One region of the Pseudoalteromonas sp. SR45-4 genome, then DNA from elsewhere that is predicted to be linked to it. Evidence: predicted binding sites of a transcription regulator. Region 1 holds the regulator's gene; each other region holds the start of a gene.
What was found. The regulator sigma-54, encoded in region 1, starts transcription at its own class of promoters, with help from an activator protein. The targets are predictions, from matches to a motif close to GTTGGCACGNNNNTNGNNT.
Positions count from the first base shown of each region.

Region 1 (8,174 bases):
CAATATTCACTCGTATTCCTATTTTAAGGCTTTTTCGACCAAGATGGAAAAAACAATTCGTAAGATTTTGTAATGTAATTGCCAAAACAGTTATAAGGCTCGCTCAAACCACCTTAACCTTGGCTTAAACCTTTGCATAGCATACCCTAAATATTTATAAAATAAGTGATTAACCGCTCTCTTCGCCACTGTTTTATTTATACTTTCAGATTGGCTTTTGTTACTATTCGCGCAATATGTATTTTCAATAACTGGTTCAATACAATGGTTACCTCATTTGTTATTTTAATTTTTGGTCTTGCTGGCCTAGTTTGGAGCGCTGACAAGTTCGTTTATGGCGCCGCAGCACTGGCGAAAAACTTTGGTGTGCCTACTTTAATTGTAGGGTTAACCGTTGTTGCAATGGGTTCATCAGCGCCTGAAATGATGGTTTCGGCTTCTGCCGCTTTAGCCGGTAAAACCGATACTGCCATAGGCAATGCCGTTGGCTCAAACATAACCAATATTTTATTAGTACTGGGTATTACCGCTTTATTGCGCCCGCTGTCTGTTTCATCAAGCACCTTAAAACGTGAAATACCTTTGGTATTAATTATTTCGTTAGCTACTTGGTATATTTTTTCAGATAACTATTTTTCATACCCAGAAGCAATTTCCCTACTTATTGGTTTTGTTGTATTTATTTTTGGACTTATTATTATCTCCCTAAGAGCTAAAAATAATAACGATCCATTTGTAAACGAAGCCTGCGATGAAGTACCCGATAACGTTCCCACTAAAAAGGCAGTTTTTTGGCTCATTGTAGGCTTGATATTACTTCCTGTTAGTTCTCACTTTTTAGTTGGCTCAGCTGTCGATATTGCAAAATTCTTTGGCTTAAGTGACTTGGTAATTGGCTTAACTATTATTGCTATTGGCACCAGTTTACCAGAACTGGCAGCGTCTGTTGCAGGTGTGCTTAAAAATGAAGATGACCTAGCACTGGGTAATATTGTGGGCTCAAATATTTTTAATATTTTAGCCGTGTTACCACTTGCCGGTATTATCAATCCATCGATAATCGACCCTTCTATTGCTAATCGTGATGTACTGATTATGATTGCAGCAACCTTGGCACTTATTGTTATGTCATTGAACTTTAGAGGCGCTCAGCGTATCAATAGAGTAGAAGGTGGTTTACTGCTAAGCGCATTTTTGATTTACCAAGGTTACATCTTTAGTCAAATAGGGTAAGAGTTGTCTATGACCAAGCTAAGTTTTATCGAGCAAGGGCTACGTGTTCTTGATATCGAGCGCCAAGCACTTTTTGATATAAAACAATATGTAGATGATAATTTTCATCAGGCATGTCAGCTTATGTATGACTGCAGCGGCCGTATTATAATTATTGGTATGGGTAAGTCGGGGCATATTGGCCATAAAATTGCGGCAACTTTAGCAAGCACTGGTAGCCCTGCTTTTTTTGTGCACCCAGGCGAAGCCAGCCACGGCGATTTGGGCATGATCACTAAAAACGATGTCGTTATGCTTATTTCTAACTCAGGCGAAACCAGTGAAGTACTTAATATTATTCCAGTGTTAAAACGCCTTGGTGCAAAAATTATTTCCATGACAGGAAATACACAATCAACCATGGCCACACTTGCTAACGTGCATGTATGCATTAAAGTAGAAAAAGAAGCCTGCTCATTAGGCTTAGCACCAACAGCCAGTACCACGGCAACACTCGCTATGGGCGATGCAATGGCGGTAGCACTGTTAGAAGCACGCGGATTTACTGCCGATGACTTTGCACTATCGCATCCCGGTGGCAGTTTAGGGAAGCGATTACTGCTCACCTTAAAAGATGTTATGCACAGCGGTGTAAATACGCCTATTATAACTACTTCGCAAACTATTAAAGATGCGCTGATTGAAATGACAGCTAAAGGCTTAGGTATGACCGCCATAGTTGACGATAATCAGCAACTCGCTGGGTTATTTACCGATGGTGATTTACGCCGTATTTTAGAGCAACGCGTTGATATTCATACCACGTCAATAGATGCAGTAATGACTAAATCGTGTACCACGGCAACCCAAGATATGCTTGCTGCGCAAGCGCTTAATATCATGGAACATAAACGCATTAATGGCTTAATTATTATTAATGAGCATAATCAGCCTATTGGGGCACTCAATATGCAAGACCTACTTAAAGCAGGAGTATTATAAATGCAATTTGAAGAACTCTATCAAGCGCTAAGTGATGACGCTAAAGCGCGCGCAAAAAAAGTAAAACTACTTATATGCGACATTGATGGTGTATTTTCTGATGGCCGAATTTATCTTGGCAACCAAGGTGAAGAGCTAAAAGCATTTAATACAAAAGATGGCTTTGGTATTAAAGCACTTATTAACAGCGGCTTTGAAGTAGCGGTTATTACCGGCAGGCACTCGCAAATAGTACAACAACGTATGACCAGCTTAACCGTGCAGCATATTTATCAAGGTCAAGAAAACAAGCTTATTGCCTACCAAGAACTTAAAAACAAGCTTAATTTGAGCGATGAGCAAATTGCTTATATTGGTGATGATGGCCCTGATATGCCTGTTATGGAGTTAGTTGGCTTTGCAGTCGCAGTAAACGACGCGCACCCACTAATTAAACGCTTAGCACATTACACTACGCGAATGCCGGGTGGTTTTGGTGCAGTAAGAGAGCTAACCGACTTACTTATGCTTGAAAACAATAAACCATTAACTAGCCAAGGCACCAGTTCATGAATATAGCGCGCATAGTCTTAAGCGTTTTATTCATCACCTGTATGGTTTGGCTTTGGTACCCTTATTTTACTCAGGTAAATACGGTTGCTAAAGCCGACTCAGAAGTAATAGCTAAACCCGATTACACCGCCATTGAGCTAAAACAAACAGCTTTTGACGAAAACGGTGAAATTAGCCATAAAGTAACTGCGGTTAAAACGGAGCTTTACGAGCAGCTAGGATTTACCTTATTCGAAAAACCTACTTTCATATTGTACGACGACAGACAAAAAACGTGGCGTATCAATGCTGATGAAGCAACACTTTACGATGAAAGACAATTAATTTTAGAGGGTAATGTAACTGCCCAAAACTTAATTGATGGCGCAATGATAGACAAAATTACCGCCGACAATATTCAAGTAGATATAATGCTACTCACTATGCGCAGCGAACAGCCCGTTATTATAACTGGACCGAATTTAAAGATCACCGGTAAAGGCCTTGAAGCCAATTTAACAACCGAGGTGATAAAACTAATTAACCATACGCGAACACTATATTATGACCAATAACCTTGCAAAAATACTTATTATTCCATCGCTTATACTTGTATTTAATAGTAATGCGGCAGAGCAAAGTACTTCCCCATTAGCTAATCAAATTTCTATTAGTGCTGACCGACAAGAAGGTCAACTAAAAGAAAACGTTGGTATTTTTGAAAAAAATGTCGAGATAATTCACGGCAATCGTCGTATCACCGCCGATCGTTTAGAAGTACATAAGCGCGACGAACTTGGCGATAATAAACAACTATTAATTGCCACGGGCAGTCCTGCATATTTTGAAGAAAAGCAAGCAGATGGTACTGTCATGAGCGCCAGCGCTAACGAAGTACGTTACGATGTAGCGAAACGTTTTTTAACCCTGGTAGGAGATGCAAACATTTCTCAAGCTGGGCAAAAAATTACGGCTAAAAGCATCACCTACGATATAGAGCAACAGCTTATAAGTGCTGAAAAAGATGAAAACTCAACTGATCGGGTACACACTATTTTAGTGCCTATAGACGTAAAAAAAGAACAAAAACTCAATAAAGGTCAGCCATGAGTACATTAAAAGCAGAGCTATTAGCAAAAAGCTATAAAGGCCGTGAAGTTGTTAAAAATGTAGGACTTGAAGTAAAAGCTGGCAGCATTGTTGGTTTACTTGGCCCAAATGGCGCAGGTAAAACCACTACCTTTTACATGATTGTAGGCTTAGTTCCTAGCGACAAAGGTAAAATATTAATTGATGATAACGATATTACCTTACTTCCTATGCACAGCCGTGCTCGTTTAGGTATTGGTTATTTACCACAAGAATCTTCTATTTTTAGAAAGCTCACTGTGTATCAAAATTTAATGGCTATTTTAGAAACGCGTAAGCAACTAAATAAACAAGCCAGGGAAGAAACCCTAAATAGTTTATTGGACGAATTTAGCCTGCAACATATTCGCGACAGCTTAGGTATGGCGCTATCTGGTGGTGAACGTCGCCGCGTAGAAATAGCACGTGCTTTAGCTGCAGATCCTAAATTTATATTGCTTGATGAGCCCTTTGCTGGCGTGGATCCTATTTCAGTACTCGATATTAAAAAAATTATAGAACACCTTAAAAATCGTGGTATTGGCGTACTAATTACCGACCACAATGTAAGGGAAACCCTTGATGTTTGTGAAAAAGCCTACATTGTTTCTCATGGGGAGCTAATTGCATCTGGTACTCCTGAATTTGTATTAAACGATAAAACAGTACGTGATGTTTATTTAGGCGAGCAGTTCAAACTGTAATATTTATGTTATTACTATAAGCATCTGCTAAGATTAATCATATCAATTTATAAGGATTGTTAGAGATAAATGAGGCAATCATTACAGCTGCGCATGGGCCAGCAACTTACAATGACTCCGCAACTGCAACAGGCTATTCGCTTATTGCAGCTTAGTACCTTGGATCTCCAGCAAGAAATACAAGAAGCACTTGATAGCAACCCATTACTTGAAGTTGATGAACAAGATTACACGGAAGAATCAGCAGGTAAAAACGAGCAAAAAGCAGATGACATTACTGTTAGCGCCTCTGCTGACGACACCCCAAGCGAGTATGAGCAAGATAGCGGCGAAGCACTAAATAAAGACACCATAAGCGACGACATGGCCATGGATGTATCATGGGATGAATATATGAGCGCAGCGCCTGCCTCTTCATCAGGGCCAATGCCTGAAGATGAATCTATTTATCAAGGTGCATCAACCGAAACCCTGCATGAATACTTAATGTGGCAATTACAGCTCACCCCTTTTAGCCCTACCGACGAAGCTATTGCCATAGCTATCGTTGAAGCCGTAGATGACTCTGGTATTTTAACCCTCAGTTGCGAAGACCTTTTAGCAAGCTTTAACCAAGAAACTGACGACGAACACGAAGTAGAACTAGATGAAATAGAAGCAGTGCTAAAGCGCATTCAATTATTTGATCCTGTTGGTATTGCAGCTCGCAGCTTGCAAGAATGCTTATGCATTCAATTAAATCAATTTGATAAAGACACCCCTTATATTAACGAAACAAAAATGGTGTTAACTGATCATATCGATTTACTCGCTGCTCGCGACTATCGTACGTTAATGAAAAAAACTAAGCTCAAAGAAGAAGAGCTTAAAGAAATAATGACACTTATTCATACGCTTAATCCTAAGCCTGCGGATACTATTGTCAGAGAAGAGTCTGAATACGTTATACCTGACGTGTCTGTTAAAAAAATAAAAGGCCGCTGGGTGGTAGAGCTAAACCCAGATAGCATGCCAAAAATACGTGTTAACAGCCAATATGCGGCTATGTCTCGTACAGTAAAATCCAGCGGTGACAGCCAATTTATTCGCTCGCACTTACAAGAAGCTAAATGGTTTATTAAAAGCCTAGAAAGTAGAAACGAAACCCTCCTGAAAGTAACTAATTGTATTGTTAAGCAGCAACAAGCGTTTTTTGAACATGGCCCAGAAGCCATGAAACCTATGGTTTTAAACGATGTTGCCGAAATAGTTGAAATGCACGAGTCGACTATTTCACGGGTCACTACGCAAAAATATATGCACACTCCACGTGGCATTTTTGAGCTTAAGTACTTTTTTTCAAGCCATGTAAGCACCGAAAATGGTGGCGAATGTTCATCAACTGCCATACGTGCCTTGATTAAAAAGTTGATAGCTGCAGAAAACTTAGCCAAACCATTGAGTGATAGCAAGATTGCAGATATATTGGCTGAGCAAGGAATTAAAGTAGCTAGACGGACAATTGCAAAATATCGCGAATCTCTGGCTATTCCCCCGTCGAATCAACGTAAAAGCTTGATTTAAGACGTACAACAAAGAGGAAAATGCTGATGCAACTAAACTTAACTGGTCGTCATGTAGACATTACAGACTCATTAAGAGACTATGTAAATAATAAATTTGCAAAGCTGCAAAGACACTCAGATCACATAACTAATGTGCATGTTATTCTCGATGTAGAAAAATTAAGTCAAAAAGCTGAAGCAACAATTTTTGTAAGTGGCGCTGAGCTATTTGCATCGACCGAACACCAAGATATGTACGCTGCCATTGACTCGTTGATTGACAAACTCGATCGTCAAGTAATTAAACACAAAGAGAAGTTTGCTCGACACTAACACTATGAAATTAAGCTCACTTATATGCCAGGACTGCAGCAAAGCTGTGGTCCTTTTTAATAGTAAAAAAAGAATTTTAGAATTCATCAGTGAACTCGCGCATAAAAAAATGCCGTATTTACCTCAGCAAGATATTCTCACTGCTTTATTGGCAAGAGAAAAGTTAGGTAGTACCGGTATTGGCCGAGGAATAGCAATTCCACATGGCCGTATGAGCGGGGCACAAGAGCCTCTTGCCTTAATTTTAATAAGCGAAACCGCTATTAATTTTGATGCAATTGATAATCGTCCAGTTGATATTTTTGTTGCGCTTATAGTGCCCGATGGCGATAACCAGCAGCACTTGAAAACACTAGCCACAATAGCTGATAAACTAAACGATAAAGAGTTTTGTAAGCAATTGCGTGCGGCAAAGTCTGATGAAGCGTTATACCAAGTTATTTTGAATCAATCCTAGTTACTAATAAAGGGGTGGTAAATGGAATTAATTATTATAAGTGGCCGATCAGGTTCTGGTAAGTCAGTTGCTTTACGTGTTGTAGAAGATTTAGGTTACTATTGTGTAGATAATATTCCGGTAAATTTGCTGCCTTCATTAGTGCGCAGTGTCTCTGATAACTACGATAAAATAGCCGTTAGTATAGACGTGCGTAACCTGCCTAAAGACCAGCAGCAGTTTAACGATATTCTTGAGTACTTGCCCGACTTTGCTAAACCAACGTTATTTTATTTAGATAGCGACGATCAAACATTAATCCGCCGTTATTCAGAAACACGTCGTTTGCACCCGCTTTCGATTGATTCGCTACCGCTAGATTTAGCAATACAAAAAGAAAAAGAATTACTCGATGTACTCGTAACGCAGGCTGATCATGTCATTGATACAACCGATTTAAGTGTGCATCAACTTGCTGAATCTATGCGTGAAACCATACTCGGTAAAAAAGACAAACAGCTTATCATTACCTTTGAGTCGTTTGGCTTTAAGCATGGTATTCCCAAAGGTGCTGATTATGTTTTTGATGCGCGTTTTTTACCAAACCCACACTGGGAACCGGAGCTCAAGCCTTTAACTGGATTAGATCAACCTGTAAAAGATTATTTAGCTAGTCATAGTATTGTGCAAAAATTCACTTGGCAAATTCAAACCTTTGTACAAACGTGGTTACCACACCTAGAGCGTAATAATCGCAGTTATTTAACCATTGCTATTGGTTGTACTGGTGGTCAGCACCGCTCAGTTTATTTAGCGCAAACAATTGGTGAAAGCTTTGCTATGTCTCACCCTAATGTAAAAATTCGCCATCGCGAGCAAGAAAAATAATTCAATTTAAATAATCATCTGTTCAGCTTAAGTAGAGTATCTTATGCGCTTAGAAAATACATTTTTAATAAAAAACAAGCTAGGCCTGCATGCTAGAGCTGCTACCGTATTAGCACAATTAGCGGTACAATTTGACGCATCTATTACCTTATTTCAAGATGAAAAAGAAGCCGCTGGCGATAGCGTACTGGCTTTAATGTTACTAGAAAGCAGCCAAGGTAAAGAAGTAAAAGTAGTGTGCGAAGGACCCGATGCAGAGCATGCTTTACATGCCGTTGGCCAATTAATAGCGCAGCGCTTTAACGAACAAGAATAGTAGGCACTTTATTTAAACCAAGTAAACGAGCTAAAATATAGGGTTAGTGAAACCTTAAGCTAGTTTGGCTAAAAAAAGTA
Region 1 is NZ_JACJDO010000001.1:92,139-100,312, forward strand. Features, by position in the region: gene H5058_RS00440 (calcium/sodium antiporter) at 265-1,233, shown strand; gene H5058_RS00445 (KpsF/GutQ family sugar-phosphate isomerase) at 1,243-2,214, shown strand; gene kdsC (3-deoxy-manno-octulosonate-8-phosphatase KdsC) at 2,215-2,766, shown strand; gene lptC (LPS export ABC transporter periplasmic protein LptC) at 2,763-3,320, shown strand; gene lptA (lipopolysaccharide transport periplasmic protein LptA) at 3,310-3,855, shown strand; gene lptB (LPS export ABC transporter ATP-binding protein) at 3,852-4,577, shown strand; gene H5058_RS00470 (RNA polymerase factor sigma-54) at 4,647-6,140, shown strand; gene hpf (ribosome hibernation promoting factor) at 6,167-6,454, shown strand; gene ptsN (PTS IIA-like nitrogen regulatory protein PtsN) at 6,459-6,911, shown strand; gene rapZ (RNase adapter RapZ) at 6,933-7,778, shown strand; gene H5058_RS00490 (HPr family phosphocarrier protein) at 7,822-8,094, shown strand.

Region 2 (8,174 bases), on a different contig from region 1:
AGCATTAGCAACAGGTACGCCGCGCTCATCGAGTTCAATACCGGTGTTTTCTAAGCCGAGTTTATCTGTGTTTGGTACGCGCCCCGTTGCGGCAAGTACGTAGTCAAATTGCTCGGTGTGTTTAGCACCTTGTTTGTCGGTGTAAGTAAGCTGCGCTTTGCTGTTTACTTGCATCATGTCGGATACGTTTGAGTCGGTATCAACAAAAAATTCTTCGGCAAATACGGTGTTTGCGTAGTCTTTTACTACTGGGTCGGTAAGGGGGCCAATTGCACCACCAACACCAAATAATTTTACTTTAACGCCTAAACGGTGCAGTGCTTGGCCAATTTCAAGGCCTATAACACCTGGGCCAAATACGGCTACCGATTCTGGAAGGTCGTCCCAGTCAAATACGTCGTCGTTTATAATTAATTTGTCGCCAAAATTATTAAATACGCCAGGGTATGAAGGGCGTGAGCCGGTTGCTATAACAAAGCGTTTAGCAGTAATTATGGTGTGATCATCTATTTGTATGCGGTTTGCGTCTAAAAATTTAGCATAGCCACGAATTTTGTCATCGCTTGGAAGCTCATCTACAGCTTCTACTACAAATCCGGCAAAGCGGTCGCGTTCGCTTTTAACGCGTGCCATCACTTCTTTACCATTAATACGTGGTGCAGAGCTGTGTACACCAAATGCAGGTGCCATTGTGATTGAGTGCGCAGCTTCAGCAGCTGCAATTAATAATTTACTCGGCATGCAACCAACTCGTGCGCAGGTAGTGCCGTAAGGGCCTGATTCGATCATAAGTACGTTATTTGTAAATTGTTTAGCATTACGATAAGCACTTAAACCCGCAGTACCCGCACCAATAATAACAACGTCGGTTTGCAATTCTTTCATTATTTTTTCCTTATAAAATAGGGGCAACCAGTGCCCCTATTTATATTTACTAATTGAGCAAAATTATTAATTAAGCAAAGTATTTTTCTAAATCGTCTGAGCCACCAATGTGCTTACCGCCAATAAATACTTGTGGAACGGTTTCACGGCCAGATACTGCTTTAAGGCTTGTTAGTGATGCGCCTGAGCCCATAACAATTTCTTCAAATGCAAAGCCTTTTTCTGTAAGAAGCGCTTTAGCTTTTGAACAGAACGGACAACCAGGTTTAGTAAATACAGTTACTGGCTCTGGTTTAGCTTGCTTAGGGTTGATGTAGTCAAGCATTGTATCTGCGTCAGATACTTCAAACGGGTCGCCTGGTAAATCTGGTTCGATGAACATTTTGTCGATCACGCCATCTTTTACAAGCATAGAGTATCTCCAGCTGCGCTTACCAAAACCTAGGTCGTTTTTGTCTACTAACATGCCCATGCCGTCAGTAAATTCGCCGTTACCGTCTGGTAGTAAAGTAATGTTTTGCGCTTCTTGATGCTCAGCCCATGCGTTCATTACAAAGGTGTCGTTTACCGATAAACATACAATTTCGTCAACGCCGTTTTGCTTAAATACACCAGCCAGTTCGTTGTAACGTGGTAAATGAGTAGACGAACACGTTGGTGTAAATGCACCCGGTAGTGAAAATACAACAACCGTTTTACCTTTAAAAATGTCGTCTGTTGTTACTGATTTCCATTCATCGTTTTGACGAGTTGCAAATGTAACGCTTGGGATTGTTTTGCCTTCAATATTGTTTAACATAATTTTTGTTCCTCTTGATTTGTTGATAGCCATTATGGCGGTGATTTAAATATAGTTCCAATCGTTTGTTTGTATTAAACTGATAGGTATAAGCTATCAGTCTGGTAATGAATATGAACTTAAAAGATTTAGAGTATGTAAAAGCCATAGCGCACTTTAAGCACTTTCGTAAAGCAGCCGATGCGTGCTTTGTAAGCCAGCCAACATTAAGTGGTCAAGTAAAAAAACTCGAACAGGAGCTAGGTGTTACTTTATTTGACCGCTCTACTAAACAGGTAACATTAACCGCTAAAGGCGAGCGTTTATTAACACAAATTAATGTTATTTTAGAACAAACACAAATACTTAAAGAGCTTGCTGCTACGTCAAACGAGCCGCTACAGGGTAAGTTAACTATTGGTATTATTCCAACCATTGCGCCTTATTTACTGCCGGTATTACTCACTTCAATGAAAGAGGCGTTTATTAATAGTCGCTTTTCGTTTATTGAAATGCAAACCGCTACAATTTTAGAAGCGCTAGATAACGGTGAGCTCGACTTTGCAATTTTGGCTGATGTACCCGAGCTAAAAAAGTACCATAGCGTTAATTTATACAAAGAAGATTTTTTAGTGGCTGTATCACACGATAATTCATTAGCTCAGCAAAAAAAAGTAGCGCTGCGCGAATTACAAGGATGCAGCCTATTAATGTTAAGTGATGGCCATTGCTTTAAAGATCAAGCCCAACAGTTTTGTTTTTCGGCAGGAGTTAATGTGTCGAGCCAGTATCAGGGTAATAGTTTAGAAACATTACTGGCGCTGGTGGCTATGGATGACGGGGTTACATTTGTGCCTAAATTGGCTTGTACTGAGCGCGTAGGGGTTAATTATTTAGCTATTTATCCTAATCAGCAGCGCAATATAGTATTTGCATGTAGGAAGCATTACCCGCATTTATCGGGGGTTGAACAATTGGGTGAATGGTTGTCGGCTCACCCTAATTTAAAGGCTAAATTAACTAAAGTCTTGAATTAAAGGTTTTGGCTAACTATTTCGACTATATCGTTAATTTGCACGCCCGGAAGTGGTGCATTATTAATGCTTACCGCAATGGCACTTTGTTGATACAACTGCTCAACACGAATGCTATTAAGGGTAATCACTTTATGTGGCATAGTATTGCCTAACGCGTCTGTTAGGTAATTGTGGTGCGCTATGCTAAGTAGTTGGCCTTTTTTAAGGCCGTGCGCTTTACCTAAGTTAATCACTATGTTGCCCTGATCAAGGTGCATAATTTTTCCTTGAGTAGGCAAGCAAGCCATAGCTGATTGTAAATCGTAACTTAGCGTTTGGTTTATATCGTTTATGCTTTGCCCATAGGGTGATTGCCAAAACATACTACTGTTAACATCAACAATAGCGGTTTTTTCAAATGGCCAAATAGCTTGGTTTTTATAGCTATTTTGCCAAAGCTGTTCATAAGTAGTGCCATCAAAAAGGGTAAACTCTATTTGATAACTACGTTGATAGCTTTCGTCTTGCCAAAAGGCATAGTCGCTATTGAGCTTATCGCTAGTTGATAGATTGGTTATTTGGCTTAATAAAACGTACTGCGCGTTACTACGCGAGGAAATATCTTCTAGTTGCGCATTAGAGTAGTCGTGTTGCTGCGAAAAATACTTATCGACCTTTATTGCGTTGTTGTAATAAGCAATAGGTACAGCGCTCATTTTTGACTTTTGCAATGCGGTATAAATATTTTTGCTAACCGCTTTATCTATGTCAAATATTTGACCCATGCGGGCTTGTTCACGATGATTAAGCTGGCTTTGGGTAACGGCCACAAACTTTTTAAAACTACTTTGTGGGCATTGCTCTGTTTGCGCAAAAATATCTAAGCGTAGTGTAATAGCTAGCTGATTATTATGACGTTCTTCGCTCACAAGTTCTATTTTTTGAATTTCGCCATGGCTGCTTATTTTAAGCTGATCTTGCATTAGCACGCCGTCTACTAAGGTTTGTACCGAGCTTACCCGCGCACCAGAGAACACTAACGCTTGTGTAATGGCATCTTTAATTGCTGCAGATTTAGCTGCGCCTACATCGCTACTTTTAACTTGTGCATGGCCGGTCGACTCATACCACTGCGCTGCAGTAAAAGGCGAAAACGTTAATAAAGCAGTTGCGCTTAATCCTGCAAATACCGATGATAAAAACGAATTCATACATTTACTCCAGTTAAATTTTAGCTATTAGCATAAGTTATACAGCAAGGAGCGTACCAATGTTATATATGAGTAAATACCACTTAAGTGCCAATGGCATTAAACCTGCATAAGTATCGTATAATTATTTAATTTGTTTTTTAGGGCTAGGTACTATGCGAGTAATGCCATTACTTATCACGTTAGGATGCATAACCTTAAGCGGTTGTAGCAATATGTTTGATAAGCACGTTGAATACAAATATGTAGAGCCAAACAACTACCCGGTATTAAAAGCCGTGGGTTATGCACCTATTAGCCTGCAGTCGGGTGTTAATAAGTCGCAAAAGCAGTTAATGGCTATTAAAGCTTCTAAGCTAGAAGCGTATCGAGAGCTTGCAGAGCAAGTGTATGGGCAACAAATTACCGCAGGTACTACAGTTGCAGGTTCAATAGCACAAGACGATTACCTACAAAGCAAAGTGCAGGGCATTATTAAAGGCGCACAAGTTATAAAAGCCTACGCGGTAGACGACACCTATATAACTGAGCTTGAACTAAATATGAAGCGCGTGCACGACCTGTACATAGGCGAAATTAAACCCCGAGAAGTTAAAAAAGTAACTTATTACTAGCCCCCTAAAAACGTTAGTAACTCTAAAAACAAAAAAAGCCTTAGCTGATCAACAGTTAAGGCTTTTTTATTATGTAGGACGTTATTTTAAATTAAGCTTTTAAATTACGTACCAAGTTATTATCGGTGTTTATTACACTACCGGCTTGGTCGTAGGTCATAGAAGAGGGGGCACCAATTAAAATATCTTTTAATTGTTTAACGCTTAATTGTGCTTGATGCGCTGCGTGGGCATTTACTTCATTTTGCTTTTGGCATTGCTCAAGCTTGCTGCGTATTAGTTTAATTAAATCGGTGATCTCGGTTGTTTGCTCATCGTTATTGGCAATCAACTTGTTGAGCTCTTTATCGAGGTTGCTTAGCGTGGTTAAAAAAGACATTTTTTGTTGGGCAATTTCTTTTAAACCTTCACCACGGCGCGAGGCAATAGATGTTAGCTCGTCATTTAATAAAATATTAAGCGACTCTAAGCAATTGTGTTGCTCATTTAGTTTAATAGTAATTAAACTATTGTGATCAGCCATAAACGTTAAACTCAAATTCAGCTAGGTTTTTTGCAAGTTTTTCGCTGTCTATTTGGTATTTACCCTCAGTGATTGCTTTTTTAAGCTCTGCCACTTTATCGGTATCAAAACCAGGAGACTGCTGCGCTTTATCTTGCAGAGTTTTCAGCTGTTTAGCTTGCGGGGTTAAGCTTACAGAGTCGCTGGCAGCTTTAGGCGCCGAAGACTGTGCAGCTTGCGTATTTGCATTATCTCTTTGTATATCAACTTTTTGCTGCTTAGTGTTAGTTAACACATTTGCTTGTTGATTACTTTTATTAACTTGACCTACCATAATATTAAACCTGTATATTACCCAACTAATGCCAAGTTATCGGCATATACATAAGATACTTTAGTATAAATTTAAATTATATATTAACTTGTACAGACTCTACACCATCTACGCGTGCATTTAAAACTTTACCGGTTTTTTTGTTTTTTACTTTAACTTGCTCGCCAAGGCTACCATCCTCAAGTGCAATACCGGTTGTTTTAACTTTTAAGCCCTTAATATTAGCATTAATATTTACAGCATCGCCTTTGCACACCATGCATATTTGGCTAAGTAAAAGTGGCATTCCGCTGCGTATATTTCGTTTACTTCGGCTGCCTATTAATAATGCTGGGTTATCTAAATATTGTACTCTGATAAAGTGAGTTGAGCGCATTTCAATACTTAAATGCGCCGCAGTTATTACTTCGCCGCGAGCTAAATTTACATTAGCAACTACAACAGGAGCCGTTTCGGTTACTCTTACGTGTACATACTGGGCCCAGTTGTTAGTGTCGTTACATTTTATTTGTAATGTTACTTGGCGATTAAAAGGCGGATCGCTGGGGAGTAATAACTCAGGCTCTGATTCGCAACTGCGATCGGGAGTGCGGGGGTCGAGCGGTAACGCACTAAGCTGTATTTTATTTTCATCAAGGTTGTTAATTTGCGCAGCAACATGAGTTATAGCCATTTGTTGTAATATGTCTTTGCTAAATACTTTTGCCTCTAAAGGCAAAGTTAAACAGAGGCTAGTAAGAACATAAAAAACACTGTATCTTCTGATTTTTTTTAACAAACTCATAATGTTTCGGCTATGCTTATAGGTTAAAACAGGGTATAAATATTTAGCGTCAAAAAGTAGACGCTCCCGTTGTATTATGTGACTTTATAGATTCAAAGCAATTATCGTTCCGTATAGTTTGTTTTTTAGGAGATTTGAATGGCAGGTATTTTAGACTCAGTAAACCAACGAACCCAGTTGGTGGGGCAAAACCGCTTAGAGCTACTACTATTTAAACTCAGAGGGCGTCAGCGTTTTGGGATTAATGTGTTTAAAGTGAGAGAGGTACTGCAATGTCCTCCTCTTACCAATATGCCAAAATCAAATGCTTACATTCGTGGTGTTGCCCATATTCGCGGCCAAACTATTTCGGTTATCGACCTTTCTATGGCTGTGGGTGGGCGTCCAATTGAAAATATTAAAGACAGTTTTATAATTATTGCTGAATATAATCGTACCGTTCAAGGCTTTTTAGTTGGCGGTGTAGAGCGTATTGTAAATATGAACTGGGAAAAAATAATGCCGCCACCGCCAGGTGCAGGCCGGTATTCTTACTTAACTGCTGTAACTGAAATAGAAAACGAATTAGTTGAAATTTTAGATGTAGAAAAAATATTAAACGAAATTTGCCCAGTTAATACCGAAGTAAGTGCCGATGTTGCGGCTACACAAGGTGACATTAAAAAAGATTTAGGCGAGCGAATTGTTTTTATTGCCGATGACTCAGCAGTAGCACGAAACCAAGTTAAGCGAGCATTAGAGCCACTTGGCGTTCAAACTGAGCTTGCCAAAAATGGTAAAGAAGCACTTAAGCGATTAAAAGAAATAGCCGAACATGACTGCGTAAACGATATTACAGAACGTGTAGGGTTACTTATTTCGGATGTAGAAATGCCTGAAATGGATGGCTATACATTAACCGCCGAAATAAAAGCCGATCCTAAATTGGCACCATTACATGTTATTTTACATACCTCGTTAAGTGGCGTGTTTAATCAGGCCATGGTTGAAAAAGTAGGTGCAGATGACTTTATTGCAAAATTTAATCCCGACGAACTCGCAACAGCAGTAAGAAAATGGGTTCATTGTGATTAATAAATATAGGTGTTATTGATTTGAATAGTAAAGATTTACAGCAAAGTGAATACGATCAATTTCGCTTATTTTTAGAACAACAGTGCGGTATTGTATTAGGCGAAAACAAACAATACTTGGTTAAAAGCCGTTTAGCGCCGTTAATGAAGCGATTTAATGTTGAGTCTTTGTCACAGCTAGTAAATAAAACCTTGGGTTTGCATGAGCGCCAATTACGCGCTGCAGTGGTTGATGCAATGACCACCAATGAAACCCTATGGTTTAGAGATCAATATCCGTTTGAGTTATTAAAAACTAAACTGTTTCCAGAGTTTAAAGGGCTTAACAGGCCATTAAAAATATGGTCTGCGGCAAGCTCTTCTGGTCAAGAACCATATTCAATTGCTATGTCGGTTGCTGAGTTTCAGACAAGTTCTCCTGGGGTTTTACGCATGGGAGCGCAAATAGTGGCTACCGATATATCAAATACTATGCTGGATATGTGTAAACACGCCGAGTATGACGCGTTAGCACTAGCAAGAGGGCTCTCGGCCGAACGCCGCAAAAAGTTTTTTAAAGACAGCGGCAATGGTATGGCTCAGGTTATCGACCCAATAAAAAAGCAGGTTAACTTTAGACACCTTAATTTACTCGACTCATACGCGCTTTTAGGCAAGTTTGATATTATATTTTGCCGCAATGTGTTGATTTACTTTGCACCAGAAGTAAAAGCAAAAATTATTGCTAAATTTTCTCAAGCACTTAACCCTAAAGGTTATTTACTTTTAGGTGCGTCGGAATCAATGAGCGGTTTAAGTAATGATTTTGATATGGTTAGATGTAACCCTGGTATTATTTATCAAAAGAAATAACTGCAAGTGTGAAGTGTGAGCAGTTTGCACATTTTAAGCATTATTTTAAACGACGCATTTAGCGTCGTTTTTCGTTTTAGCGATAAGCAAGTAATTAGCCAAGCTTTGTGTATTACCAAGCACTG
Region 2 is NZ_JACJDO010000003.1:37,628-45,801, forward strand. Features, by position in the region: gene H5058_RS02265 (dihydrolipoyl dehydrogenase) at 1-885, opposite strand, end outside; gene H5058_RS02270 (glutathione peroxidase) at 956-1,684, opposite strand; gene H5058_RS02275 (LysR substrate-binding domain-containing protein) at 1,798-2,700, shown strand; gene H5058_RS02280 (flagellar assembly protein FlgT) at 2,697-3,890, opposite strand; gene H5058_RS02285 (LPP20 family lipoprotein) at 4,046-4,504, shown strand; gene flgN (flagellar export chaperone FlgN) at 4,596-5,027, opposite strand; gene flgM (flagellar biosynthesis anti-sigma factor FlgM) at 5,020-5,340, opposite strand; gene flgA (flagellar basal body P-ring formation chaperone FlgA) at 5,417-6,124, opposite strand; gene H5058_RS02305 (chemotaxis protein CheV) at 6,263-7,198, shown strand; gene H5058_RS02310 (protein-glutamate O-methyltransferase CheR) at 7,219-8,049, shown strand.
Region 2: a site for sigma-54 is predicted at 3,967-3,985, ahead of H5058_RS02280 (flagellar assembly protein FlgT). Genes of this name have one in related genera too.

Region 3 (8,174 bases), on a different contig from region 1:
AAACCACGCTTTTTTAAATCTTTAGCAAATGCGCTTGAGGTAGGGGTAATTGCTGGTGTGTCATCATCAGAGTTTAAATTATTTACTTGCGGCTTATTGCCAACAAACTGCCATTGATAGTTACTAAAGCTACCAAATTCTTGCTGAATTTTAATAAAGCATTTGGCGTTATTTACAGTAGCGGCAATTTTTAAGCGATTACGCACAATACCCGCATCAAGCATTAGTCGCTCAATATCTTGCTCGGTAAATGCTGCTACTTTGTGTACATCAAAGTCGGCAAAAGCATTTTTATAACCATTACGCTTTTTTAAAATAGTGTACCAACTCAATCCTGCTTGCGCCGACTCCAGCGTTAAAAATTCAAACAGTTTTTTATCGTCATACACAGGCACTCCCCATTCGTTATCGTGGTATGCAACGTAGTCGGGTTTGCTGGTGTCGAGCCATGAGCAACGGGTTTGCTTGGTCATTATAGTTCCTTAGTTGCGGTGCTTTTATTTGCGCGTCATTTTAATGTCGCGCATTTTTACTGTGTAACTCAATGATATACATGGTAATAAAAGGTGGTATAAATTGTGCATTTGAAACTGTATCTGCATCAATTAGAGATTTGATTATGGCACTTGCTAGTGTGTTAAAACCACAGTTTATTTCTGCAAATCAGTATAACCCATGTTTACTTCAAGAGGAGTATATAGGGGAGTTAAGTGATCTGCGTAAACAGGCTAGTTGGCTTTCGCATTTAGTAGATACTATGCCCGCAGGAGTAATTGTGCTTGATGGTAAAGGTATGATAGCGAAAGCGAATCAAATTGCGATTGATATGCTTGGCGAGCCGCTTGAAGGCGAAAAGTGGTTTAGTGTTATTCAGCGCTCTTTTCGGCCTCAGCAAGATGATGGCCACGAAGTGTCTTTAAAAGACGGGCGCTTAATAAAACTTGATATTACCGCACTTGCCCCAGAGCCTGGGCAACTTATTTTAATGACAGACTTGAGCGAAACCCGCCGCTTACAAAAGCGGGTTGCACATATGCAGCGTTTAAGTGCGCTGGGTAAAATGGTGGCATCTTTGGCGCACCAAGTACGTACGCCGCTGTCGGCAGCTATGCTTTATGCTGCTAATTTAGGTTCAAAACGCTTACCAGAAGCGTCGCGCGATAACTTTCAAACTAAATTAATGTCGCGCTTAAAAGATTTAGAAAATCAAGTAAACGACATGCTGCTATTTGCCAAAAGTGGCGATCAGCATGTGGTTGAGCAGGTGTCTATGCAGCAATTATTAAGCGAAGTAAAAACCGGTGCAGATGCCATGGTAACGCTTAATAACAGTGAGCTTGATGTAAGCTTACCTGAGCCCGACATTGCGATTTTAGGGAATAAAACCGCGCTTGCCAGTGCGATTCAAAACCTGATTCATAACAGTATTCAAATTATAGGCGCTGGGGCACAAGTGCAAGTAAGTGCAATGCGCGATTTGCAAACCCCAGATTTTGTACGCATTAGCGTGAGTGATAATGGCCCAGGTGTTGACCTACAGCAGGTAGATAAACTGTTTGAACCATTTTTTACCACTAGCAGCCAAGGCACAGGCTTAGGGTTGGCGGTTGTTAGCTCTGTTGCTAATGCGCACCAAGGGCGTATTGAGGTGACTAATAATGTACATGGCGGCGCTTGTTTTAATCTGTTATTGCCAATTAGCGCAGCATCTAAATTAGAGGAATCGTTATGAGTAATACTATTTTAGTTGTAGAGGACGACGCAGGACTTCGCGAAGCATTAATAGATACCCTAGAAATGTCGGGTATTGAATGCGTTGCTGCCGACAGTGCTGAGCAAGCAATGTTACTACTTAAAAAAGAATCCTTTTCGTTAGTGGTGAGCGATGTGCAAATGGGCGCTATGAGCGGCCTAGATTTACTGCGCAGTATTAAATTAAATTACCCCGATTTACCGGTCTTAATGATGACCGCTTACGCAACTATTGACGATGCGGTAGAGGCAATGCGCTTAGGCGCGATTGATTATATGGCCAAACCATTTGCACCCGAGGTGCTATTAAATATGGTGAGCCGCTATTTGCCCGAAAAACCTAAAGAAACCGACGGCCCTATTGTTGCCGATCCAACGAGTATTCAATTGTTGGAGCTTGCAAGCAGGGTAGCTAAATCAGACGCCAGTGTTATGGTGCTGGGGCCAAGTGGCTCGGGCAAAGAAGTATTAGCGCGGTTTATTCATGATAAATCAGCGCGTGCTGCAAAGCCCTTTGTGGCTATTAACTGTGCGGCGATTCCTGAAAACATGCTAGAAGCAACATTATTTGGCTACGAAAAAGGCGCTTTTACTGGCGCGATTCAGGCATGCCCAGGTAAGTTTGAGCAAGCACAGGGCGGTACAATTTTACTTGATGAAATTACCGAAATGGATTTAGGCTTACAAGTTAAACTACTGCGTGTATTACAAGAGCGCGAAGTTGAACGCTTAGGGAGTCGTAAAACCATTGCGCTGGATGTACGCATACTCGCAACCAGTAATCGCGATTTAAAACAAGCGGTTGCAAATAATCAGTTTAGGGAAGATTTATATTATCGCCTTAACGTTTTTCCGCTAATGTGGCGGCCATTGTGCGAGCGCCCTGGCGATATAATTGTGTTGGCGAAGCACTTAATTGAACGCCATTTAATAAAAGCTAAGCAGCCGCTGGCTATTTTAGATAAGCAAGCTGAGCAAAAGCTCCTTAGCCATACATGGCCAGGTAATGTGCGTGAGCTTGATAACGTAATTCAGCGTGCGCTTATACTGCGCAATGGCAACAGCATAAGTGAGCAAGCTATTTTTATTGAAAACTTAGCCCCAAGTAACTTTGTAGTAGAGCCAGCAATTAGTGAAAGTGCGTTAACTAGCGCCTATTACGATAGTAAAACAACAGCCATTATTAATGACGAAAAGTCGGGTGATGAAAAGCTTGATGAGCAAACACCGAATGAGCAAAAATCAGATTTACTCGCTCAAGATACAGGCAGTTATAAAGATGAGCTTAAAGATAAAGAGCATCGAATTATTTTAGAAACACTTGCGCGTTGCCAAGGCAAGCGTAAAGACGTAGCCGAAACTTTGGGTATTAGCCCGCGAACTTTACGTTATAAACTAGCGCAAATGCGCGACTTAGGTATTTCACTTCCTGCATAACCTTCAAAAAAGCCCTAAATTCAATACCTTGAATTTAGGGCTGTCAAAACTCTGACTAAGTAAAAACTAACTGTAACACCATGTATTTAAAGCTTTATTTATGTGGCACGTTTTGTGCTTTATTAACCTTAAGAGTTAACTGCATTGTTAGAGACAAATAATGAAAATTCAAAATAGCGCTGTATTTCAAGAAATGCAATCAATGGCCTTAGAAGCGGGCCGTAATAATCAAATTAATAAATTGCCTACGCAAGTTCAGTCTACGTCATCAGCACAATTTGGCGATATGCTTAGCAATGCGCTCAATACTGTGCATGAGTTACAGCAAGACACAGGTCAAAAAGTAAAAGCGGTTGAAATGGGCGACAGAAGCGTATCGCTTGCAGAGGCAATGATTGCTTCGCAAAAATCTTCTGTTGCATTTGAAGCGACCGTACAAGTGCGTAATAAACTTGTTGAAGCTTACAAAGAAATCATGAATATGCCTGTTTAATCAGGTAGTGGAGAATAATTGTGGCGCAATCTAATCAATCTACAGATCTTGCACTTGCTAGTGGCGGTATTGAGCAAAGCGATAGTGACGATCAACAAGAACAAAAGTCGGGCTATTTAAGTGCGTTAAGCGGTGTTGATGTATTGCGTCAAGTTACCCTTATTATTGCACTGGCGATTTGTTTGGCAATTGCCATTTTTGTGATTATTTGGGCACGTCAGCCAGATATGCGCCCATTAGGTAAAATGCCCACCGAAGAGCTAATTCAAACGCTTGATTTTTTAGATGCGCAAAAAATAGATTATCAACTAGATGGCAATGTAGTGTCGGTTGATGAAAGCGAATACCAAAATATAAAATTACTAATGACTCGCGAAGGCTTGGATCAAGGTCCTACTTCTGGTTCAGACATAATAATGCAAGACATGGGCTTTGGTGTAAGCCAACGCTTAGAGCGCGAGCGCCTAAAGCATGGCCGAGAGCAGCAACTTGCCCGCACTATAGAAGAGCTTAATAACATCACTCGCGCCAAGGTGCTGTTAGCTATTCCAAAAGAAAACGTATTTGCCCGCAGAGAGAAAAAACCATCAGCAACGGTCGTACTTACGCTTAAACGCGGACGCTCGCTTAACAGCGAAGAAGTAGACTCTGTGGTGGATATGATAGCCTCAGCAGTGCAAGGATTAGAGCCTGCACGTGTAACGGTTACCGATCAAAATGGCCGTTTATTAAATTCGGGCTCACAAAGCTCACTTTCTGCGCGTTCTCGTAAAGAGTACGACCTAGAGCGTAAGCGCGAGCAAGAATACCTAGAAAAAATTGATAGCATTTTAATCCCTATTGTTGGTTTGAGTAATTACACTGCGCAAGTTGATTTGAGTATGGACTTTAGCTCATTAGAAGAAACGCAAAAACGTTATAACCCAGACCTACCAGCGGTAAGAAGCGAAACCACGTTTGAGGAAAACAACATAGGCGGCTTAGCTGTGGGTATTCCTGGCGCGTTAAGTAATCAGCCTCCGGTAAATTCAGATATTCCAGAAGTAGCAGGCCAAGGCGGCGCAGGAAGTGCTACTTCACCGAGTCGTACGCATAAAGAAGCCACGCGTAACTATGAGCTCGATACTACTATTTCGCATAAGCGCCAACAAAGCGGCACGATTCGCAGAATTAGTGTATCGGTAGCGGTTGATTATTTGCCAACAGTGGGCGAAAACGGTGAAACCACCATGACCCCGCGCTCGGTTGAGGCACTGTCAAATATTCGACGTTTATTACAAGGTGGTGTTGGCTTTGATATACAGCGCGGCGATGCCCTAGAAGTAGTAACAGTTCCCTTTGTACGAGAAGCCGTAGATATGAGTTTTGAAGTACCTTTATGGGAACAAGACTGGTTTATGAAAATAGTACGCTTAGTACTGGCTGCATTGGTTATTATTGTGTTGATTATGGCTGTAGTTAAACCTATGCTAAAACGCTTAATTTACCCAGACAGCACGCTTGATGAGTACGATGAAGATGCACTTAGCTCAGGGGTTGATATTGGCGATAATAGCTTAGATATGCTAAATAAAGACTTTGATTCTGCTTCAGTTGGCTTCTCAAGCGATGGTACACTGCAGCTACCCGATTTACATGGTGACGAAGACTTACTTAAAGCCGTACGTGCCCTTGTAGCTAATGAACCAGAACTATCATCACAAGTAGTGAAAGCGTGGTTAACAGAAGATGACTGATCAAAACCAAAAACAACTCCCAGCAGCTTTCGATGTTGATAAGCTAGATGGCGTAGATAAAGCGGCCATACTGCTATTAAGTTTATCTGAAGAAGATGCAGCGCAAATACTCAAACACTTAGAGCCCAAACAGGTGCAAAAAGTGGGTATGGCGATGGCCGGTTTGCAGGATCTATCGCAAGCTAAAATAAGCGCAGTACATAATTTATTTATAGAGCAAATTCAAAGCTTTAGTACAATTGGTTTTCAATCAGAAGACTTTATTAAAAAAGCGCTTACTGCTGCATTAGGTGAAGATAAAGCCGCTAGCTTAATTGACCAAATAGTAATGGGATCGGGCGCTAAAGGACTTGATTCGTTAAAGTGGATGGACTCGAAACAAGTAGCTAACATTATTCGTAATGAGCATCCGCAAATTCAAACCATTGTATTATCTTATTTAGAGCCTGAGCAATCTGCCGAAATACTGGCGCAGTTTCCTGATAAAGTGCGCCTGGATTTAACCATGCGTATTGCTAACCTTGAAGAAGTGCAGCCAGCTGCCTTGCAAGAGCTTAACGAAATTATGGAAAAACAGTTTGCTGGCCAAGCGGGTGCGCAAGCTGCGAAAATGGGCGGCTTAAAAGCGGCTGCCGATATTATGAACTACCTAGATACCAACGTAGAAGGGCAGTTAATGGACTCTATTCGTGAGCATGACGAAGAAATGTCGCAGCAAATTCAAGATCTTATGTTTGTGTTTGAAAACTTAATGGACGTAGACGACCGTGGTATTCAAGCAATTTTACGCGAAGTACAACAAGACGTACTAATGAAAGCGATTAAAGGCACAGACGATGCGCTTAAAGAAAAAATACTCGGTAATATGTCTAAACGTGCTGCCGAAATGCTTGCCGATGACTTAGAGGCAATGGCACCAGTGCGTATTAGTGAAGTAGAAGCAGCGCAAAAAGAAATACTCTCTACGGCGCGTCGATTGTCTGACTCGGGCGAAATACAGCTTGGCGGCGGCGGCGGCGAGGAGTTTTTATAAACCATGACTAAATCGTCAATGCACAAAGGGCGTCCACTGCACGCCGATGAAGCCGATGAACTATTAAAGCACTGGGATGTTCCTGATGTAGCACCCGATGAAAAAAGCTTTGGTAATCGCTCTACTGCCTTTGGTACACCGCTTGCTGAGTTGTATCGAAAAGAAATGGCTGAAGAGTCGCTAATTGAAGAGCCGCAAGAACCTGAGTTACCTGCGCTTACTATGGCCGAACTTGAGCGCATTAGACAAGATGCGTTTGAAGAAGGTGTAAAACAAGGGCACGAGCAAGGTTACATAGACGGTTTTGATAAAGGCGTTACCGAAGGTAAAGAAGCTGGCTACAAAGAGGGGCTAGAGCTGGGAAAAACCCAAGGCCAAGAAGATGTAAAACCACTAATAGAGGAGCAGTTAACTGGCCTGCGTAGTGTTTTAGAGGGATTAACCGCGCCACTAGGTAAAGTAGATGAGCAAGCTGAAAAGCAATTAGTGCAATTAGCCGTTATGCTTGCAGAAGCTATTATTTATCAAGAAGTAAAAATCTCTCCTGATGTTATTTTACACACCCTTAAACACAGTATTGATGCGCTTAATACCGAGCAAGAAAAAGTACGCATTCATTTACACCCCGAAGATTTAGAGCTAATAAAGCAAAGTTATGGCGAGCAAACAGTGACAGATAATAACTGGCAGTTGATTGCAGAGCCAACGTTAGAGCGAGGCGGCTGCGAAGTTAAAACGGCGCAATCATCGCTTGATATGACACTTAAAACGCGTGTCAAAGAAACATTGGATAGTTTTTTGCATAGCAGTAGTATCTAACTATTTTATTGGTCTGTTATGTCTGCTTTAGATGTTTCATTAAGCGAACGCTTATCTCAATACAAACAGCATATTAAACCGCCAACACTTGCTGTAGCGGGTATTTTAACGCGAGTAGTTGGCCTAACCCTTGAGGCCAAAGGCTTACGTGCGCCTGTAGGTAGCCAATGTAAAATAGAAACTATGAACGGCTTTGTTGACGCCGAAATAGTTGGCTTTAACGACCAAACCTTATATTTAATGCCAAACGATCATATATCGGGGGTGCTCCCTGGTGCTCGGGTGATCCCCCAACTTAACGACACAGGTTTACCTGTAGGCATGAGTTTGCTGGGCCGCGTAGTTGATGGCTTAGGTCGTCCTCTTGATGGTTTAGGTAAAATTAATGCTGAGCACTATCTTAAGTTTGCCCAAAAACCGATAAACCCTCTTTCAAGACGACCCATAAGCCAGCCTATGGATGTAGGTGTGCGTGCTATAAATTCAGTAATAACAGTAGGACAAGGCCAGCGAATGGGCTTGTTTGCAGGCTCGGGTGTAGGTAAGTCGGTACTGCTTGGTATGATGACTCGTGGTAGTGAAGCCGATGTTATTGTGGTGGGGCTGGTGGGCGAGCGTGGCCGCGAAGTAAAAGAATTTATTGAAGAAATACTTGGTGTAGAGGGGCGTAAACGCTCGGTGGTTGTAGCAGCACCGGCAGATTCTTCACCATTAATGCGTTTAAAAGGCTGCGAAACTGCGGTAACAATTGCAGAGTACTTTCGCGATCAGGGATTAAACGTTTTGTTATTGCTCGATTCGGTAACGCGCTATGCCATGGCGCAGCGTGAAATAGCACTTGCAGTAGGCGAGCCACCGGCGACTAAAGGCTACCCGCCTTCGGTGTTTGCAAAACTACCAGCGC
Region 3 is NZ_JACJDO010000003.1:64,612-72,785, forward strand. Features, by position in the region: gene H5058_RS02400 (DNA-3-methyladenine glycosylase I) at 1-473, opposite strand, end outside; gene H5058_RS02405 (PAS domain-containing sensor histidine kinase) at 620-1,732, shown strand; gene H5058_RS02410 (sigma-54 dependent transcriptional regulator) at 1,729-3,189, shown strand; gene fliE (flagellar hook-basal body complex protein FliE) at 3,350-3,682, shown strand; gene fliF (flagellar basal-body MS-ring/collar protein FliF) at 3,703-5,418, shown strand; gene fliG (flagellar motor switch protein FliG) at 5,411-6,451, shown strand; gene fliH (flagellar assembly protein FliH) at 6,455-7,270, shown strand; gene fliI (flagellar protein export ATPase FliI) at 7,289-8,174, shown strand, end outside.
Region 3: a site for sigma-54 is predicted at 3,291-3,309, ahead of fliE (flagellar hook-basal body complex protein FliE). Genes of this name have one in related genera too.

Region 4 (8,174 bases), on a different contig from region 1:
CACCTACTTTTTCTTTCGGCATTTTCCAAACCGTACTTCCATCATCGGGTTCAGCACCAAAAAACTCGTTAGCATTTGAAATTAACTTTTCAAAGCGACTTGAGTCCTCGGTGTAGCGAGGACCACGAGGACCATCTATAACGCTTGGTGATTGGCGTTCAATATCAAGTACATGACCCACTTCTACTTGCTGCTCTGATCCTAAGTTTAGCACCACTACATCCATAGTGCTAAATTCTCTAGAATCGCTTGGCGAAGCAATAACATAACCCAATACAGCCTGGGTAGGACGATGCATATTAAAATACGCTGGTAGCATTTGCCCTTCCATTGCTGGAAGTAAAAAGTCGCCTTGTTTTATTTCGCGCTTCACCGACTCAACTCTGACCGATGCAGGCTCGCCATTAGCGGCATCACCTTTTCTAAAGGCGCGAGCCATACCAACATAAGCAGCACGATTAGCAAGTACCCTTCCAGTTTCTGGGTCTAAATATGGCTTACCTTTATGATAAATTGCATAAGCTTGGTGTAACTTTAAATCGCCTTTAACGTATAAAATATGCCCTAATGTTTGTGTTTTCGTGTTCTCGTTTGCCCCTAAAATATAAGGTTTAGCTTTTATATCGTCGCTATTTATAGCTTGCTCATAAGTTATATAAGGTCTGATCATTTCTAGTGGCAAGGTGGTAATTGCATTTTTGCCTTTAGGGGTAATTCGCCCCTGAGGAGACAGCTTTCGGTACGCTTTATTTATCACTAAACGTGGATTTCCCTGCGCATCGTAGATTAATGCTAAGGCATCGCCGGGATAAATAAGGTGAGGGTTATTAATTTGCGGGTTCAATTGCCACAACTCAGGCCATAGCCAAGGTTCGTTTAAATAAACTCCAGAAATATCCCAAAGTGTATCGCCTTTTTTCACAACATACTGTTTAGGTGCATCTTTTTTTATTTTTAGCACATCAGCATAAGTATAGAATGCAGCACCTAATGCAACGATAATTGCAATTAATGGAGATTTCATTGGGCTTCCTTGTATTGTTTTTTCATTATTATTGACCAAAACCTGTTAAAGGGGAACGCGAATGGCTAAAATAAGAGCATACAATACCCTAAATTAAGCATAAGTGTAAAAGGTAACTATGGCTACGTTAGAAGTTTTAAGATTCCCAGATGAACGTTTACGTACAATAGCACAAGAAGTTGCACATGTTGACGACCAAGTCCGTGTGATTATAAAAGACATGCTAGAAACTATGTATGATGAAAATGGCATTGGTCTTGCTGCCACACAAGTTAATATTCATCAACGCATTGTAGTGATTGACGTATCAGAAGAGCGCAACGAACCACTGGTATTAATTAATCCACAAATCATTAAAAAAGACGGTACAACCGTAAGCGAAGAAGGCTGCCTTTCTGTGCCTAACTCTTACGCAAAAGTTGATCGCGCAGAAACGGTTACTGTTGCCGCGCTTAACGAGCAAGGCGAAGAATTTGTACTAGATGCAGATGAACTACTAGCTATTTGTATTCAACACGAACTAGATCACCTTCAAGGTAAGCTTTTCATTGATTACTTATCGCCATTAAAGCGCCAACGTATTCGTAAAAAGCTTGAAAAAGAAGCCAAATTTGCAGAATAGTAATAAGCACCTTAGGAAAACTCAGTGACTCAACCATTACGCATTACATTTGCCGGTACGCCGGACTTTGCCGCACGTCATTTACAAGCGCTGATACAAAGCGAACACCAAATAGTGGGTGTGTATAGCCAGCCAGACCGCCCGGCAGGTCGTGGTAAAAAATTAAAAGCCAGTGAAGTCAAAGAGCTCGCACTTGAGCACAACTTACCGGTTTTTCAGCCACAATCACTAAAAACAGAAGACGCCTTAAATGAGCTTACTAGCCTTAATGCCGACATCATGATTGTAGTGGCTTATGGCTTAATTTTACCTAAAGCCATTTTAGATGCGCCGCGATTAGGCTGTTTAAATGTGCATGGTTCTATTTTACCACGCTGGCGTGGTGCTGCCCCGATTCAACGTGCTATTTGGGCAGGTGATGAACAAACCGGCGTCACCATAATGCAAATGGATGAAGGGCTAGATACTGGCGACATGTTACATATAAGCCGCTGCCCTATTAGTGCCACCGAAACCAGTGCCAGTTTATATACTAAATTAGCTGATCTTGCCCCTGGTGCACTTATTGACACTATTAACAACTTAGCGAATGGTAAAATAACCCCTGAGCCACAAAATGATGCCGCGGCTAATTACGCTAAAAAGCTCTCAAAAGACGAAGCCAATATTGACTGGTCTATGAGCGCGGCGCAAATTGAGCGTAACATTCGCGCGTTTAATCCGTGGCCGGTATGCTTCACCCAAATGGGAAGGCAGCCAGTAAAAATTTATCAAGCACATGTTGTAGAGCAATCAAGCAACCAGCCTGATAATAACGGGCGCGTTCTGTCGAGCGACAAAAATGGCGTTATTGTAGGTTGTGGCGAACATGCTTTATGTATTACGCAATTACAACCGCAAGGTAAAAAACCAATGGCAATTAACGACTTTTTAAATGGTCGTAGTGACTGGGTTACTCCTGGCACAATATTAGGCGAAAATAATGAGTAATGTTCCAAACGTACGAGCGCTTGCCGCTGAAACTTTATATAACGTAGTTGATAAAGGCGCTTCGCTTAATCAAGAACTACCATTTGCCAGCCAAGGCTTGCCACCTAAAGATAAAGCCCTGCTACAGCAAATTTGCTATGGCGTTTTACGCTATTTACCAAGCCTTGAAAACTACTGCCAACATTTAGTTGAGGAGCCGTTAAAAGGTAAGCGTAGAATATTTCAGTTTTTATTGTATGTGGGCATTTACCAACTACAACACATGCGTGTTCCGCCACATGCGGCAATTTCAGAAACTGTAAATGCACTACAACAATTGCGTGCTTTGGGTTTAAAAGGACTTATTAACGCTATTCTACGTAGTTTTCAGCGCCAACAACTTGAGCTTGAAGAAAAAGCCAAACTTATTCCGGTGTGTTTATACAATCATCCAAACTGGTTTATCAAACAAGTTAAAGAAGCTTATCCTGATAGTTGGGAAGATCTGCTTGCAGAAAACCAACAGCAAGCGCCTATGTGGCTGCGTGTAAATCAAGCGCAATACAGCACGCAAGAATACAGCGATATGCTAACAGCTAACGATATTGAGCATACACTTAACCCTGATTTTATAGATGGGATAAAGTTAGCTAAACCACGAGATGTATTTTCATTACCCGAGTTTGATACCGGTGCTTGTTCTGTACAAGATGCTGCTGCACAGTTAGCTGCGCGCTTTTTAGAGCCTAAAGATGACGACACTATTTTAGATGCCTGCGCCGCGCCGGGTGGCAAAACCTGTCATATTTTAGAATTGGCCGATGCTGAGGTACTTGCCCTTGATAGCGATGCAACTCGCCTAGAGCGTGTTAAGCAAAACTTAACTCGTATAGGCTTAGGTGCCGACCTACAATGTGGTGATGCATCACAACCACACACTTGGTGGGATGAAAAACAGTTTGATCGTATTTTACTCGACGTACCTTGCTCGGCTACCGGTGTTATTCGCCGCCACCCCGATATAAAGTGGTTGCGTCGTGCATCAGACATTGCCGATTTAGCAGCATTACAAGGCGATATACTCGATAGTATTTGGCCGCTTCTAAAGCCAGGTGGCACCTTGGTATACGCTACTTGTTCAGTACTCCCTCAAGAAAACCAACAACAAGTTGCTAAGTTTTTAGCTAATAACAATGATGTTGAGCATATTCCTCTACATGATAAAGACACGCCCACCACACCTGGTTTACAGTTACTTCCTGGTGAAAGCGATGGCTTTTATTACGCTAAACTAGTTAAAAAAATATAACCTATACAGCACACAACAATTAGCTATCTATCTTATTTTAGATAGCTAATACTTCATAGCAATAGGTACTTATAACACTGGTAAATAATGAAAATAATCATACTCGGAGCTGGCCAAGTAGGCGGCACACTAGCTGAAAATTTAGTTGGTGAACAAAACGAAATAACGGTCGTTGATATTGACGGCAACCGCTTACGCGAGCTTCAAGATAAGTATGACCTACAAGGCGTTGCTGGTCACGGCGCTCACCCAGATGTACTTCGCAGAGCCGGTGCGGAAGACGCCGATATGATTATCGCGGTAACCAGTTCAGATGAAGTAAACATGGTTGCCTGCCAAGTTGCGTATAGTATTTTTAATACCCCGACTAAAATAGCCCGAATTCGTTCTGAGCAATATTTAAAGTATCGTGAAAAGCTGTTTCATAACGATGACTTGCCGGTCGATCACTATATTGCTCCTGAGGCATTAGTAACTAAGTACATTCGCCGCTTAATAGACTACCCAGGCGCATTGCAAGTGCTGCAGTTTGCCGATGGCATGCTCTCTTTGGTTGCTGTAAAAGCTTACTATGGCGGTTTATTAGTAGGTTATGCGCTATCTACGCTTAAACAGCATATTCCCAATGTGGAAACTCGTGTAGCCGCTATTTATCGCCAAGGAAAAGCGATAAAACCTCTAGGCACAACAATTATTGAAGCCGATGATGAAGTGTTTTTTATAGCAGCCACTAAACACATCCGCGCCGTTATGAACGAACTCCAAAGGTTAGAGCGTTCATATAAAAACATTATGATTGCTGGTGGCGGTAATATAGGCGCAGGCCTAGCGCGCTCACTGGAAAAAAATCACAGTGTAAAATTAATTGAGCGCAGCAAAGAGCGCGCCGAGCAACTCTCTGAAATGCTCGACAACACGATTGTTTTTTGCGGAGATGCGTCAGACCAAGAGCTATTGTCAGAAGAGCATATAGATCAGGTTGATGTGTTTATTGCGGTAACCAACGATGATGAAGTAAATATAATGTCGGCCATGCTAGCAAAACGTATGGGCGCACAAAAAACCATGGTACTTATTCAACGCAGTGCATACGTTGACTTAGTACAAGGCGGCGATATTGATATTGCAATTTCACCACAAGAAGCCACTATTTCGGCATTACTTACTCATGTTCGCCGCGGCGATATTGTTAACGTATATTCACTACGCAAAGGTGCAGCTGAAGCTATTGAAGCTGTTGCCCATGGTGATGAAAATACATCTAAAGTAGTTGGCCGAACTGTAAGGGATATAAAACTCCCAGCAGGTACTACTATTGGTGCTGTAGTACGTAACGACGACGTGCTTATTGCCCACGACGATACCATTATTATGTCGGGCGACCATGTCATCATGTTCTTAATTGATAAAAAGCACATTAATATTGTAGAAAAACTATTTCAGGTGAGCGCTATATTTTTATAGCAGTACATTGTTGGTACTTTAAACACAAAAAAGCAGCTTAGTTAAGCTGCTTTTTTAATATAGGGTACTAAAGCTTTATTGTACTTTGGAAAACTCTTCTTTAGAAAGCTCGCCATTACCGTCAGTATCTAGCTGATCAAATATTTTTACTAACTGTGTATTTGCCGCAGCTTCTTGCTGAGAAATAACACCATCGCCGTTGGTATCAAAAGAGGCAAAATCCACTGCTGCATAGGCTGCTGCTGAAGACGCTAAAACTAAAATCGCAAGTGATGTATTTAATACTTTCATAATAATCTCCTAAAAATGAGAGGTCCTTCTCAGAAATCCCTGGCTGTGAAAAATAACCGAAAAAGTAATTAGTAGTTAGCAAACTCTGCTTTAGAAAGCTCACCGTTACCATCTGTATCTAACTCTGCAAATTGTGCGATTAAATCGGAATCTACCGACGCTTCACTTTGGCTAATTGCGCCATTACCATCTACATCAAGGGTATCAAAATCACTTGCTGCAAAAGCGGCTGATGACGATGCTAGAGCGATAAGTGCGAGTGCTTTATTTAACTGTTTCATAATTTAATCCTTTACTATGTTATTCAATGCTTTATCAAAAAATTAGATATACTAAGGTTTATACTTTCCTTGTTATTCTTTTTCATAAGCTCCCTTGCTTACTTAGGTTGTCTTTGGCAACACAGAATTTTATCAACCTTGCATTTTGCTTATGCTTTAGAAAATTCTTCTTTTGATAACTCACCGTTTTGGTCAGTATCAAGCTCTGAGAAAATACTCATTAACTCTGCATCAACAGCAGCTTCGCTTTGACTAATTGCGCCATTACCATCTACATCAAGGGTATCAAAATCACTTGCTGCAAAAGCGGCTGATGACGATGCTAGAGCGGTAAGTGCTAACGTTTTATTTAATGTTTTCATAATCAATCTTCCTTCAAAGTTTATGTTAACTGCGATTAAGTGCTTCACTTTAAATCACGTTTAATGCAATACAGCTTAACTATTACAACTTCGATGCCAACATTTAAAACATCAATAACTTCAATTAGTTAAAGGTAACATGCACTTAAAGGTGATAATTAACTGTCTATTTTTGTTGCCTTTTTGCAACACACTTTAAGCCCAAACAATAAGTTCGAACAAATTCAATGCCTTACAAAAAGCAAAAAACGCCACAGATTATAAATACACACTGTAAGGAGACTGTTTAGCTGGGGTATTCAACTCGGTTACAGCTGAATAATTTTTGAAATGAAAATAACCAATAGCTTTTATTTTTATAAATAATTGTTTTTTATCGATTATTTTATTTTTATCAATGCAGGTATGCGTTATTTAAAATTAAATTTAATAAATCGCTATTTTGTTGCAAAATAGCGAAATGTACAGTTACTCGGTTTCTGATTGGAGTATTGAAGGGTCAATAAAGTGATCCCCCATAAAGCTTTTCATTTCTTCTTCGCTGGCTAATAGCTTTATTCCACAGTAAGCACCTTGAACGTGTTCTTTCACGCTACAAATTTCTCCCTGAAAGTCTTTAACTTGCTTATTACTGCTATCGAGGATGATTGAGCATTGCATCCCTTTAATGTTTTCGGCCTGGGCTTTGTCTTTAAGATCAAACTTTACGCCCGTTAGCGAAATATCTTTAATTACCCCGTCGAGTATCCTGTCATCACTAAGTTTTAGCTTGGCCGATAATAAGGTAGGTATACGAGTTTGCGAGCGTAAATCGAATAACTGCACTTGCTTTGGGTAATTAATAAAAAGTAAGCGTGCGGGATGAGATGCAACTGACATTATTTGCTGACGAAAAGCGATAACCTGCCCACCACTTCCCTCTATTAGTGCTCTTACTACCACCATTACCCCATCGTGCAGGTAGTCGCTTGCTGTAGGCAGGCGCTTTGAGCTCGGATAGTTTAAAATAATAAATCGATTTTCGAGCAAACCTATAAACTCTGTTTTTACACGCTTGCTGGCTGTTGGTGTTAAAATTTCAAGATCAACCATGGCACCAGACATTATTTGGTGTAACTTTTCTAGGTTAGTTGTTGGCATATCCTTTTCCCTAATACTCTTTATAAACTAACAATTAAATTATCCGCGCCAAAATGTAGGCGTAAACAGCACTAATAAAGTAAATATTTCTAAACGGCCAAATACCATAGCAATAGTAAGCAACCATTTAGCACCATCACTAATAGACCCATAGTGCGATGCAACATCTCCTAAGCCCGGGCCAAGGTTATTTAAACACGCTGCAGTAGCAGAAAATGCTGTAATGTTATCCATACCGGTTCCCATCAGCGCTAGCATAATAATTATAAACACCAATGCGTACGCTGAGAAAAACCCCCATACAGCTTCTACTACTTTGTCTGGCAACGCTTTGCTGCCTAACTTGATAGAATATATAGCCCGAGGATGCACTAGCCTATTAAGCTCTCGCACGCCTTGTAAGTATAGTAAGAATACGCGCACCACTTTCATACCGCCACCGGTAGAGCCCGCACAGCCACCTATAAAGCTCGAAAATATAAGCAGTATTGGTAAAAATAATGGCCAAGCCGAAAAGTTATCGGTGGCAAATCCTGCCGTACTGCTAATTGAAACAGCATGAAATAGCGCTTGGTCGAGTGTTTCATCGCCATTGGCATACACTTCATGAGACGAAAGCACGGTAAAGCAAATCACCACCAGCGCTAACTGAATACATAAAAACACTTTAAACTCAGGGTCGCGAATATAAACACTGATATTTCTACTTGCT
Region 4 is NZ_JACJDO010000028.1:6,880-15,053, forward strand. Features, by position in the region: gene H5058_RS12235 (LysM peptidoglycan-binding domain-containing protein) at 1-1,024, opposite strand, end outside; gene def (peptide deformylase) at 1,143-1,646, shown strand; gene fmt (methionyl-tRNA formyltransferase) at 1,671-2,636, shown strand; gene rsmB (16S rRNA (cytosine(967)-C(5))-methyltransferase RsmB) at 2,629-3,924, shown strand; gene trkA (Trk system potassium transporter TrkA) at 4,012-5,388, shown strand; gene H5058_RS12260 (EF-hand domain-containing protein) at 5,464-5,679, opposite strand; gene H5058_RS12265 (calmodulin) at 5,748-5,960, opposite strand; gene H5058_RS12270 (EF-hand domain-containing protein) at 6,110-6,322, opposite strand; gene H5058_RS12275 (flagellar brake protein) at 6,791-7,462, opposite strand; gene H5058_RS12280 (TrkH family potassium uptake protein) at 7,502-8,174, opposite strand, start outside.
Region 4: a site for sigma-54 is predicted at 6,405-6,423, ahead of H5058_RS12270 (EF-hand domain-containing protein). Genes of this name have one in related genera too.